Regions from separate parts of the Yersinia alsatica genome, predicted to be linked through region 2. Evidence: predicted binding sites of a transcription regulator. Region 2 holds the regulator's gene; each other region holds the start of a gene.

Region 1 (4,292 bases), 1.0 Mb from region 2:
CACGGATGAGTCAACACCACCGGACAGGCCAAGAATTACATGGTCGTCACCGATTTGTTCACGCAGACGAACAATGGCATCTTCAATAATGGTCGCTGGCGTCCACAGTGCTTCACAAGCACAGATATCCAGAACAAACCGTTCCAGCAGACGTTGGCCTTGCTTGGTATGGGTCACTTCTGGGTGGAACTGTACACCGTAAAAATGCTGCTCTTCGTTGGCCATAATGGCAAACGGACAAGTATCGGTGCTAGCTACAGCCACAAAACCAGATGGAATTGCGGTGACTTTGTCACCATGGCTCATCCAGACATCCAGGACAGCTTCACCGGCTGGATTAATCGCATCTTTGATATCACGAATCAGTGCACAGTCTGTTTTAATTTCAACCTGCGCATAGCCGAATTCACGATGATTTGAGCCTTCGACCTTGCCACCCAGTTGGGCTGCCATAGTCTGCATGCCGTAACAGACACCTAGCACAGGCACACCTGCAGTGAAGACATAATCAGGTGCGCGCGGGCTATCCTGTTCGGTGGTGCTTTCAGGACTACCAGAAAGAATGATACCGCTTGGATTAAACTCACGGATTTGGGCTTCGGTCACGTCCCACGCCCATAGCTCACAATAGACACCGATTTCACGAACACGGCGCGCGATTAACTGGGTGTATTGCGAACCGAAATCAAGAATAAGAATGCGATGTTTATGAATATTTTTTGTCATGTGCGGCATGTTCCACAAGTTTTTAATAAAATAATTGAAAGCATTCCAGTCGGCGCAACCAAAAAGCGGGTTAGCGCCCGCAGCACAGTATGCGCAGTTGACACCAAGTCAATGAGCAATACGAGCCGCGGCCGATAACCAGATTCGCCGGTTTAAGCCCCTGGAATTAGCCCATGCGATAGTTTGGTGACTCTTTGGTAATAGTCACATCATGCACATGGCTTTCTTGAATACCTGCACCGCTGATGCGAACAAACTCAGCTTTGGTGCGCAATTCATTAATGGTGCCACAACCGGTCAGGCCCATGCATGAACGCAGGCCACCCATTTGCTGATGCACAATCTCTTTCAACAGACCTTTGTATGCCACACGCCCTTCGATACCTTCTGGTACCAATTTGTCGGCAGCATTATCGGTCTGAAAATAGCGGTCTGAAGAACCTTTGGACATCGCCCCCAGAGAACCCATACCGCGATAAGATTTAAATGAACGGCCTTGATAGAGCTCAATTTCACCCGGAGACTCTTCCGTCCCCGCCAGCATAGAGCCGACCATCACACAGGAAGCACCTGCGGCAATGGCTTTAGCAATATCGCCAGAGAAACGAATACCGCCATCGGCAATAACCGGTATCCCAGTACCTTCCAGTGCTTCAACCGCATCAGCAATGGCAGTGATCTGTGGAACACCCACACCAGTCACGATACGAGTAGTACAGATTGAACCAGGGCCGATACCCACTTTAACCGCGCTTACCCCCGCATCAGCCAAGGCTTTAGCCCCAGCACCGGTAGCGACGTTACCGCCAACGATTTGCAGATTAGGATATTTAGCACGAGTTTCGCGGATGCGTTGCAGAACGCCTTCGGAGTGACCATGAGATGAGTCGATCAACAAAACATCGACGCCAGCAGCGACCAGAGCGTCAATACGCTCTTCATTGCCAGCACCGGCACCAACAGCAGCACCAACACGTAGGCGGCCATGCTCGTCTTTACAAGCATTAGGCTTACGTTCTGCTTTTTGGAAGTCTTTTACAGTGATCATGCCGCGCAGATGGAAGCTGTCATCAACAACCAACGCTTTTTCGACACGTTTTTCATGCATTTTTTGCAGGACAACTTCGCGGGCTTCGCCTTCCTTGACGGTTACCAAGCGCTCTTTCGGTGTCATAACCGCAGTCACGGGTTGGTCCAAATCAGTAACAAAGCGAACATCACGGCCAGTAATGATCCCAACCAGTTCGTAATCTTCGGTCACTACCGGGTAACCGGCGAAACCGTTACGAGCAGTCAGTTCTTTAACCTGACGAAGAGTTGTTGTTGGCGTCACAGTCTGTGGCTCGGTAACAACACCACTTTCGTGTTTTTTCACCCGACTGACTTCTTCAGCCTGGCGTTCGATGGACATATTTTTGTGGATGAACCCTAAACCGCCCTCTTGTGCCAGCGCAATGGCCAGACGAGACTCGGTTACGGTATCCATTGCTGCGGACAGCATAGGGATATTCAGGCGGATAGTTGCAGTCAGTTGGGTACCAAGTTCTGCCGTATTAGGCAAGACTGTGGAGTGGGCTGGAACCAGGAGAACGTCGTCAAATGTTAGAGCTTCTTTCGCGATACGTAGCATGGGCAATATCTCACCAAGGTGAATGTAAAAAGATAAAATATTGCCGTGGCATTATACAGAGCGTAATCGGTTGCCTCCAGCACTTTCTCATTATTTTTCTTGCCAAGCAGTTTGAGGCAGGTAATATCGGTCAATTAAGTGCTTGTTTAAAAACTTGATCCAGGTCACATGTCACAAACTTCTGCGTCATCAATTTTTACTGTTAGCCGCCTTAATCAGACGGTTCGACAGCTGTTGGAAATGGAAATGGGCCAAATTTGGCTCACCGCCGAGATTTCTAATTTCTCTCAGCCCTCTTCTGGTCACTGGTATTTCACCTTAAAAGATGACCGGGCTCAGGTGCGCTGCGCGATGTTTCGCAACACTAATCGTCGGACAACGTTTCGCCCGCAAAATGGCCAGCAAGTGTTGGTCAGGGCCTCGATCACCTTGTATGAACCACGCGGTGATTACCAGTTAATTGCAGAAAGTATGCAACCTGCTGGCGACGGATTGCTACAACAGCAGTTTGAACAACTTAAGCAACAGCTAGCCGCAGAAGGGCTTTTTGACCAGAGTCATAAACAACCGCTACCCAGCCCAGCCCAACAGGTCGGGGTGATTACCTCATCCAGCGGCGCAGCGCTCCACGATGTTTTGCAAGTTTTACAACGCCGGGATCCATCACTGCCGGTTATTATCTACCCAACAGCCGTACAGGGCGCTGATGCTCCTTTGCAGATAGTTCGTGCTATCCAATTGGCTAATTTGCGCGCTGAATGTGATGTGTTGATCGTTGGCCGCGGTGGTGGTTCGTTAGAGGACTTATGGAGCTTTAATGATGAGCGGGTGGCCCGCGCCATCTTTAACAGCCACATTCCTATCGTCAGTGCCGTCGGCCATGAAACCGATGTCACTATTGCCGATTTTGTCGCTGATTTACGTGCGCCAACCCCTTCAGCCGCCGCAGAGTTAGTCAGCCGCAACCAAATTGAGTTGGTCAGGCAGATTCAGGGGCAACAGCAACGAATGGAAATGGCGATGGATTACTATCTGGCGCAACGTAGCCAGCAATTCACCCGCCTTGAACATCGGCTCCAGCAGCAACATCCTCATTTGCGTCTCGCTCGCCAACAAACGCTATTACTAAAATTGCAACGCCGGTTGGAAGAGAGTGCGCAAACCCAAATTCGCCGATTAAGCCGGCGCACCGAGCGGCTCCAGCAGCGTTTGGTTCAGGTTCAACCGCAAGGGCAGATTCACCGCTACAATCAGCGGGTGCAACAGCAAGAATATCGTTTACGCCAGGCACTAGAGCGCCAGCTAAACGGTTATCGCCAACGCTTTGGTATTGCCTGCTCACAATTGGAAGCCGTCAGCCCGTTAGCCACACTGGCCCGCGGCTACAGTGTCACGCAGACTCCTGAAGGCACGTTACTCAAGACCACCCAGCAGGTGCATACCGGCGATAAACTCACCACCAGACTGCAAGATGGTTGGGTGGAAAGTGAAATCACCCAGATTAACGTGGCAAAGAAAAATGTGGCCAAGAAGCCGCGCCAGCGTAAAGCCGCGGAGTAGCACTAAACCTTTTGTCAGCTAAGCAAACAGCTCTGCCGACCGGTCAAACCGTCGGCAAATAACTAAAGTGAACACGGCTTTTCGAAATCAGCCCGTGACCATGCTGGCAAAAATAGTCAACCGCACCACAAGCCTTCAGAACTTGCAGTGGTTTGCCGCAGTCCGGGCAATCGGCCTGCTGTTGATAGTTGCCATGGCAGTGAGAGCAATGGAAGTGATCACTTACTAGCACCATTGCCTGCTGACAAACCGGACATAACGCATCCATAATTTCTCTCCTGAATGTTCGGAAAAACTTACATCACACCCAATGAACGTAAGAAGTAAATTCCTAATGCCGTAGTGAAAAATGAACCGACGGTGGTGATAGCAATAA
Region 2 (4,292 bases):
TCCCCACCAATCACATAACTCAATGCGTTTAATTTTCGTGCAATCCCCCATCTTGTAGTGTGGTTATATCTGTCATTCCTGTTGAAAGTTGTTAAGATTAATACCCACAACAAAAATACAACAATTATGATTTAACCGCTCTTCGCCGCATCATGGCTACAGCTAATGACCGGATTTGAGGAGCAAACACCCTGAGCAACCCCGAAAGGAGAGAGCTATGTCTTTTGAATTACCCGCATTACCTTATGCACAAAATGCACTGGAACCGCATATTTCGGCTGAAACACTGGAATATCATTACGGCAAGCATCACAACACCTATGTGGTGAATCTTAATAACCTGATTAAAGATACTGAGTTTGCTGCTAAGACGTTGGAAGAGATTATCAAAACCTCCAGCGGCGGCATCTTTAACAATGCTGCCCAAGTCTGGAACCATACTTTTTACTGGCACTGTCTGTCGCCGAATGGCGGTGGTGAACCAACGGGCAAAGTCGATGATGCCATTAAGCAATCTTTTGGTTCTTTTGCTGAATTTAAAGCGCAATTTACCGACGCCGCAGTGAAAAACTTTGGTGCAGGTTGGACGTGGCTGGTCAAGAAAGCGGATGGCACTCTGGCAATTGTCAGTACATCGAATGCAGCAACACCACTGACAACCAGCGATAAGCCGTTGTTGACTGTGGATGTGTGGGAACACGCTTACTATATTGATTACCGCAATGCGCGGCCAAAATATCTGGAGAACTTCTGGGCTTTGGTTAACTGGTCTTTTGTTGAGCAGAATTTAGCTTAATAGCGGCGTAATAATTAAGGGCGGGTAAACCGCCCTACTTATCACCGGCAAGCGGCTTAATTAATTCATTACCGCCACGAAGCTAAAGACAATAATCATTGCCAGCGCACCAACAGTCGTAATCAGCGACATCTTCAAATTGGTATCCATAAAAACTCCTCAGCCGGTTAATTTTAGTAGGGAAAAGGCACATAATTAGTGCGTTAAATTATTTTCCCACAGATAGGAAAAAAAATCTTGTGCTCATTACGCACTTTATAACATTGATTAGCTCTTCCACTTTCCCTCCAGATCAGACAAAATTCGCAGTTCATAACTGCATACCGACTAATAACGTCCAATAAAAACTCTCAGACGACCAGCTGACTCAACCATCCAGCCTACTATCGTGCTTCTGTCTGAGCGGTTTTCGAGTAATGCAGGCAAACGATTAACATAATACTTACCTGCTGTAACAGGTAAGCTTAGGAGTCATTTTTTTATGGCAACGATTAAAGATGTGGCCAAACACGCGGGTGTGTCCACCACCACCGTTTCACACGTGATCAATAAAACTCGTTTCGTCGCCGAAAATACCAAGGCTGCTGTGTGGGCAGCCATTAAAGAACTGCATTATTCGCCCAGTGCTGTGGCTCGCAGTTTGAAAGTGAATCACACTAAGTCAATTGGTTTACTGGCGACATCCAGTGAAGCCCCCTATTTCGCTGAAGTGATCGAAGCGGTTGAAAATAGCTGCTATAGCAAAGGCTATACCCTGATTTTATGTAACTCTCATAATAATCTGGATAAACAAAAAGCTTATCTGGCCATGCTGGCGCAAAAGCGTGTTGATGGGCTATTAGTGATGTGCTCAGAATATCCCGAGCAACTGTTAGGGATGCTGGAAGATTATCGTAATATTCCAATGGTAGTTATGGATTGGGGCACCGCGCGCGGTGATTTCACCGATTCAATTATTGATAATGCCTTCGAGGGTGGCTATATAGCTGGCCGTTATCTGATTGAGCGCGGCCATCGTGATATCGGTGCTATTCCCGGCCAGTTATCACGTAATACCGGGGGCGGTCGCCATCAGGGCTTCCTGAAGGCATTAGAGGAAGCCAATATCACGATACGCGATGAATGGGTGGTTCAGGGCGATTTTGAACCTGAGTCTGGTTATAAAGCCATGCATCAGATTTTGACGCAAAAACATCGTCCGACCGCGGTATTCTGTGGCGGAGATATCATGGCGATGGGCGCAATATGTGCCGCTGATGAGTTGGGTTTACGCGTGCCGCAAGATATTTCGGTGATCGGGTATGACAATGTGCGTAATGCCCGCTATTTCTCACCGGCGCTAACCACGATCCACCAGCCCAAAGAGCGATTAGGTGAAACCGCCTTTGCCATGTTGCTTGATCGTATTGTCAGCAAGCGCGAAGACCCACAAACCATTGAAGTACACCCGAAACTGGTAGAGCGCCGTTCTGTCGCTGATGGTCCGTTCCGCGATTACCGCCGTTAATCCTCTTCGGCCAGTCACATTCCACGTGACTGGCCGCTAGTGCTGCACGCCGCCGTCATCCGCTGCATTGCCATCCTTTAACCATTCGTCATTTAGCGTGACACTGTCACCTAAATAGTCCAGTAACCACGCTAAAGCTGGGGAGTGATTATTCTGTTCCCAGGTTAAGCAGCACGGGCTATCCGGCAGTGGTTCAGCTAACGTCAATGCCACCAACTGGCCATCGGCAATCAGCGGCGACACCATATGGGCTGGCACCATACCAATGCAAAGCCCTGCACACAGGCAGTCAATCCCCGTCGTCCAGTCCGGTGCTACTAATCGTTGCTGATTATCCAGCGTCCAGGTATCTCGCTTAGGCAGATTTCGTGCCGTATCTTCCAGACAAAGTGAAGGATATGGCCGCAACTGATTGTCGTTAAGTGGCCCGGTTAAACGGGCTAAAGGATGGTTCACACTGACTACACAATGCCAGGTCAAAAAGCCCATATCGCGAAATACAAACCGCCCTCTCACCGGGATGGCCCGGGTGGCACCAATGGCCATATCGGCTTGCCCATCGACCAAAGCATCCCAGACACCATTAAACACCTCATAGCGCACCCGCAGCTCCACGTCAGGGAAATGGCGATAAAAATCCAGCACCAGGCGGCGACTTCGCTGCGGTTTGACGATTTTATCTATCACGATATTTAATTGCCCCCGCCAGCCATTCGCCACCTGTTGGCACTGACGGCGCGTGTTATTCATTTTTTTGATAACATCCCGGGCTTCTTTGATGAAAACCACTCCAGCCTGAGTTAATTCGACATCGCGATGACGCCGCTCAAACAGGGGAACTGCCAGCCACTCCTCCAGTTGGCGCACGGTATAACTGACGGCAGACGGCACACGGTGCAATTCTTGAGCAGCCGCACTGAAGCTGCCGGTGCGCGCCACAGCATCAACCACCTCCAATGAGTATTCAGACCACATTATTTTCTGCCTCTCTATATTCAATTATTTGGTGTCAATTTTTTTGATAGCTTCTCGCAAATATTACCGTTTCACAACTGATTATCGTAGCGGATAGAATGCCCCCCGCTATAAATCCCTAATTATAAAGCTGTCTCAAGACAGCAAATTGCCTGCAAAATTATGATAAAGAGAAATAAAGTATGAAGACGTCAACAAGTTTCATGTTCTATCTGGCGGGTTTGAGCATGTTGGGGTACTTGGCCACCGATATGTATTTACCCGCCTTTGGTGCCATGCAACAAGAATTACAAGCCTCCGCTGGTTCCATTAGTGCCAGTCTCAGCATCTTCCTCGCCGGTTTCGCTATCGCCCAGCTTATTTGGGGGCCAGTCTCCGACAAGCTGGGCCGCAAACCAGTGCTATTAGCTGGATTGGGGTTATTTGCCATCGGCTGTTTGGGGGTGTTGTGGGTTGAGACAGCAACACAACTCTTGGTGCTGCGCTTTATTCAAGCTGTGGGGGTCTGCTCAGCAGCAGTGAGTTGGCAAGCATTAGTGGTAGACCGCTACCGTGACGGTAAAGCCAACCGGGTCTTTGCCACAATTATGCCGTTAGTGGCGTTATCTCCGGCACTCGCCCCATTATTGGGTGCTTGGCTATTGAACCACTTCAGCTGGCGCTCAATTTTCGTCGTACTGTTGGCCGTGACACTGTTACTTTTGATCCCCACTGCACTACTGAAAGAGCGGAAAAATGCCCCATCAGATAATACGGTGCAAAATAAAAGCGCCATTAGTTTCTGGCAGCTCCTAAAATCGCCAGTCTTTAGCGGCAACGTGATGATATTTGCGGCATGCAGCGCGGGGTTCTTCGCCTGGTTAACCGGCTCGCCTTTCATTCTGGGTGAGATGGGATATAGCCCCAATGCCATTGGTTTGAGTTATGTTCCACAAACTTTGGCCTTCCTGCTGGGGGGGTTTGGTTGCCGCAGCGCACTGACTCGGATTAAAGGCAATACCCTGCTGCCTTGGC
Region 3 (4,292 bases), 1.8 Mb from region 2:
TGATTACCACCGGATAACAAACCAATAGGTTGTTCCATGGATGGCGTCTTGATATTAAATAAACGAATGAAATCGGCTACTGCCAACTGTTCGTCGGCATGCTTGAGGGAACCGCCGCTGCGGCTAAAATAACGTAATGCAGTCAAAGACATATTTTCTTTAACCGACATACCCAGCACCAAGCCATCCCGTTTACGATCTTCGGAAATATAAACGATGCCGTTTGCTAAACCGTCTTGTGGTGAATGAGTCACGACTTCGCGGCCATCCAACATGATAAAACCAGATTTACGCGGCAATGCACCATAGATGATTTTCATCAACTCGGTACGGCCTGCGCCCATCAAGCCAGCAACTCCCAAGATCTCGCCACTATAAAGAGTGAAACTGACATTTTTCACCCCGGGGCCACATAGCTGTTTGACTTGTAAACGCTTTTCACCACGCGGTAAGTTCAGGCGTGGGTATTGTTCTTCTAACTTACGGCCCACCATCATCTCAATCAGTGAGTTTTCAGTCAGGTCACTCACCGGTTTTTCCGCGATAAATTGCCCATCACGAAATACCGTGACGTCGTCGCAAATCTCAAAGATCTCTTTTAACCGGTGGGAGATATAAACAATGCCGCGCCCTTCCGCTTTCAGCTCTTTGATGACGTTAAATAAAGAGGCGGTTTCGGTATCGGTCAGTGCATCGGTTGGCTCATCCATAATGATGACTTTGGATTCAAAGCTCAGCACCTTGGCGATTTCCACCATTTGCTGGTCACCAATAGAAAGTTCGCCCACCAGCCGATGGCTGCTGTAGCTGATATTCAGGCGGGCTAGCAGTAAATCGGCTTCGGCATACATCTTTTTCCAATCGATGCCGCCAAAACGATTAACAAATTCACGCCCTAAAAAGATGTTTTCTGCGATGGTTAACTGCGGGATCAGGTTAAGTTCCTGATGAATAATGCCGATCCCCGCTTCTTGCGAGTCTTTTGGGCCATTAAACACCACTTCTTTACCCAAGAAATGCTGACTGCCGGCATCTTTACTGTAGATGCCAGTCAGCACTTTCATCATGGTCGATTTTCCAGCCCCGTTTTCGCCCACCAGTGCCATTACCCTGCCGGGATAGACACTCAGTGCAGCACCGGAGAGTGCTTTGACGCCGGGAAAGGCTTTATCAATCCCTTTCAGTTGCAGCAAAGGTTGCATAAATGCCTCAGAAAGTTACGCCGGAGCAGAGAATGATGTTAGCAAAGGGGGAACATTCCCCGCTACGAATCACTGCCCGGCTTTGTTTGGTTTGCTCTTTAAAAGCCTCATGGCTGATATAGCGCAAAACAATTTGGTTTCCCTGATGTTGTTCAAGTTGTGTGAGTTGGGCGAGTAACGCTTCATGGAGTTGCGGATTATTTTTAACAATCTCTTGTGCGAGGTAGGCACTCTCAACCTGCATCTCTTGCGTTACCACCTCAAGAACCTGGAGGAAACCAGGAACGCCTCGTGTCAATGCCAAGTCGATACGTGTGGTGGTTGCCGGTATTGGCAGCCCCGCATCACCTATCACCAGCTGATCGGTATGACCCAGACGGGAGATAACAGCGGAAATATCAGAATTCAGTAATGCGCCTTTTTTCATTTTCTACTCCAACAGCGAAACGTTTCGCTGATACTGAGTTTAGAAAAATGGCAGCAGAAGGCAAACCCAATTTGGTGAAAATGTGATCGCCATCGAAACGTTTCGCTGAACCTATGAAAAATCAATACTCGCTACAGTTTCATCGGAGACCGCACCCAATTTGTTATAACGTCTAGCCATACTCTGAAGATATTTCAAACGATCAGTCATCGCATTTTACCTCTATCTATTCTTTATTCTTATTCAATTCCTGCCTGATGGCATTAGACATATTTAGGAAGTCTTTTGCGAACGCACAGTAGACTTCAACTTCGTCTTCTTCCAGTTTGCTTATCCCACCAATTTAGTGGAAACCTAATCAGCAAGAAAAAGGCCGTTAATCATAACGGCCTCCCTATCTAAATCTCGACTTGCGTCCCTAACTCAATAACCCGGTTAGGCGGGATCTCAAACTGATCGGCTGCACGTAGCGCATTACGGCTGAGGGCAATAAACAACTTGCCGCGCAGGAACAGATACCAAGGGCGTTTGGTCAGAATGAGTGACTCGTGCGACATAAAGAATGAGGTTTCCATCATCTGGCATGGCAAGCCTTCTAAACCACAGCGATGGAAAATCTCTTCTACATTTGGCGTTTCTCGCCAACCATAGCTGGCGACCACTCGCCAGAATGTCGGTGAGAGTTGCTCGATAGTCACCCGATTAACATTATGCACATAAGGCGCGTCTTCGGTGCGCAATGTCAGCAACACCACCCGATCATGCAACACTTTGTTATGTTTCAGGTTATGTAACAAGGCAAATGGAATGACATTCATTGCCCGCGACATATACACCGCCGTCCCTGTTACTCGTACCGGAGGCGATTTTTCCAATGAGGCAATCATCGCCTCCAATGAATTACCATGCTCATGCATACGGCGCAGCAGACTGAAACGCTCGCTCTTCCAAGTGGTCATGATGATAAACATCACTAAACCAAGAGACAGTGGCAACCAACCGCCGGAGAACAATTTCAGAGCATTGGCAGAAAACATCGGCACATCGATAATCAGTAAGATCACCAGCAGACAGCCGACAAAAACGCGATTCCAATGCCAGTTTTTCAGCGCTACGGTGCAGAACAGGATACTGGTTATCACCATGGTACCGGTCACGGCAATCCCATAAGCCGCAGCTAAATTACTGGAGCGTTCGAAGCCAACAATAACCATCACCACCGCCAGATACAGTGTCCAGTTAATCACTGGGATATATATCTGACCTGATTCCATCTCTGACGTATGAATAATTCGCATTGGCGGCAAATAGCCTAAACGAACCGCCTGCCGGGTCAGTGAGAACACACCGGAGATAACCGCTTGCGAGGCAATAACTGTCGCTAATGTTGCCAAGATTAACAGTGGGATCAGCGCCCAGTCAGGAGCGAGTAGGAAGAAGGGGTTTTTGATGGCTTCTGGATTTTTCAGTAATAACGCGCCCTGACCAAAGTAATTCAGCACTAATGACGGCAAAACCACAGTAAACCATGCCAACCGAATAGGAAATTTACCAAAATGCCCCATATCGGCATATAACGCTTCTACCCCGGTAATAGCCAAAACTACAGCGCCAAGGGCAAAAAATGAAACTGATTTATATTCAGTGAAGAAGCTTATTGCCCATTTAGGATTCAGTGCAGCCAGAACTTCTGGGTTAGCGATAATACTGCGCAGGCCAAGGAGCGCCAAGGTCAGGAACCACACCAACATTACCGGGGCAAAGAGTTTGCCGACACTACCGGTACCGTGTTTTTGAATAATAAACAGTAGGGTTAACACCGCAATCGAGCAGGGGACAATATAGGGATCAAGCGCAGGAGCGGCAATTTCCAACCCTTCAATGGCCGACATAACCGAAATAGCTGGAGTGATGACGACTTCACCATAAAAGAAGCTGCCGCCAATTAAGCCGAGTATCACCAAAATAGACGTGGCTCTGGAAGACGTATTGCGCCCGGCCAAAGACATTAACGTTAAAATACCCCCTTCACCGGCGTTATCTGCGCGCATGACATAGGTCAGATATTTAACCGAGACAATCAGAATTAGCATCCAGAATATCAGCGATAAAAAACCAAACACCACATCTGGACGGACATCAAAACCATAATGACCAGAAAAGCACTCTCTCAAGGTATAGAGCGGGCTGGTACCAATATCACCGTAAACCACCCCTATTGCCGCCAGGGTTACCGCCGATAAAGACTGTTTATGCTCTGTGCTCATAATTGATTTCTTTTTGCTAGAACATCCATAAGCTGCTGCGTGCGTTTAAGAACCACTTTAACAGATCCTGTCGTCTTTATACGCTCATCAAAAGGCGCACAGTATGCACGATTTCAATGGATTGCCTACCCTTAAATCAAGCAACAGCAAGAGTAAAAATGTATAAAAATATGACTATTCAACAATCTATTCCCTTAAGAAAAAGAGGATTTATTTCCCGTGATCAGGTAAAAATCAATTAACTAACGGAACATATAGAGCAATTATGGCGCAATCATCACAATTAGCTGAAAGAATCTCCCGCTTGAGCAGTGCCCTTGAAAGCGGTCTGTATGAAAGACAGGAAGCTATCCGCTTGTGTTTGCTGGCGGCCCTCAGTGGCGAGAGCGTCTTCCT

Evidence for each region. Region 2 encodes PurR, which represses purine synthesis genes. Its sites were predicted from a motif close to CANGCAAACGTTTGCNTG; they were not measured.
Region 1: guaB (IMP dehydrogenase) is a predicted target of PurR. The motif match lies at 2,416-2,433, and genes of this name have one in related genera.
Region 3: rbsD (D-ribose pyranase) is a predicted target of PurR. The motif match lies at 1,642-1,659, and genes of this name have one in related genera.

The regions. Positions count from the first base shown of each region.
Region 1 is NZ_CP104006.1:2,006,149-2,010,440, reverse strand. Features, by position in the region: gene guaA (glutamine-hydrolyzing GMP synthase) at 1-726, opposite strand, end outside; gene guaB (IMP dehydrogenase) at 893-2,356, opposite strand; gene xseA (exodeoxyribonuclease VII large subunit) at 2,525-3,916, shown strand; gene N0H69_RS08865 (zinc ribbon domain-containing protein) at 3,960-4,184, opposite strand; gene N0H69_RS08860 (AEC family transporter) at 4,213-4,292, opposite strand, start outside.
Region 2 is NZ_CP104006.1:3,025,419-3,029,710, reverse strand. Features, by position in the region: gene sodB (superoxide dismutase [Fe]) at 218-796, shown strand; gene cydH (cytochrome bd-I oxidase subunit CydH) at 857-946, opposite strand; gene purR (HTH-type transcriptional repressor PurR) at 1,278-2,303, shown strand; gene punR (DNA-binding transcriptional activator PunR) at 2,340-3,278, opposite strand; gene punC (purine nucleoside transporter PunC) at 3,461-4,292, shown strand, end outside.
Region 3 is NZ_CP104006.1:4,846,320-4,850,611, forward strand. Features, by position in the region: gene rbsA (ribose ABC transporter ATP-binding protein RbsA) at 1-1,202, opposite strand, end outside; gene rbsD (D-ribose pyranase) at 1,210-1,629, opposite strand; gene kup (low affinity potassium transporter Kup) at 2,028-3,896, opposite strand; gene ravA (ATPase RavA) at 4,162-4,292, shown strand, end outside.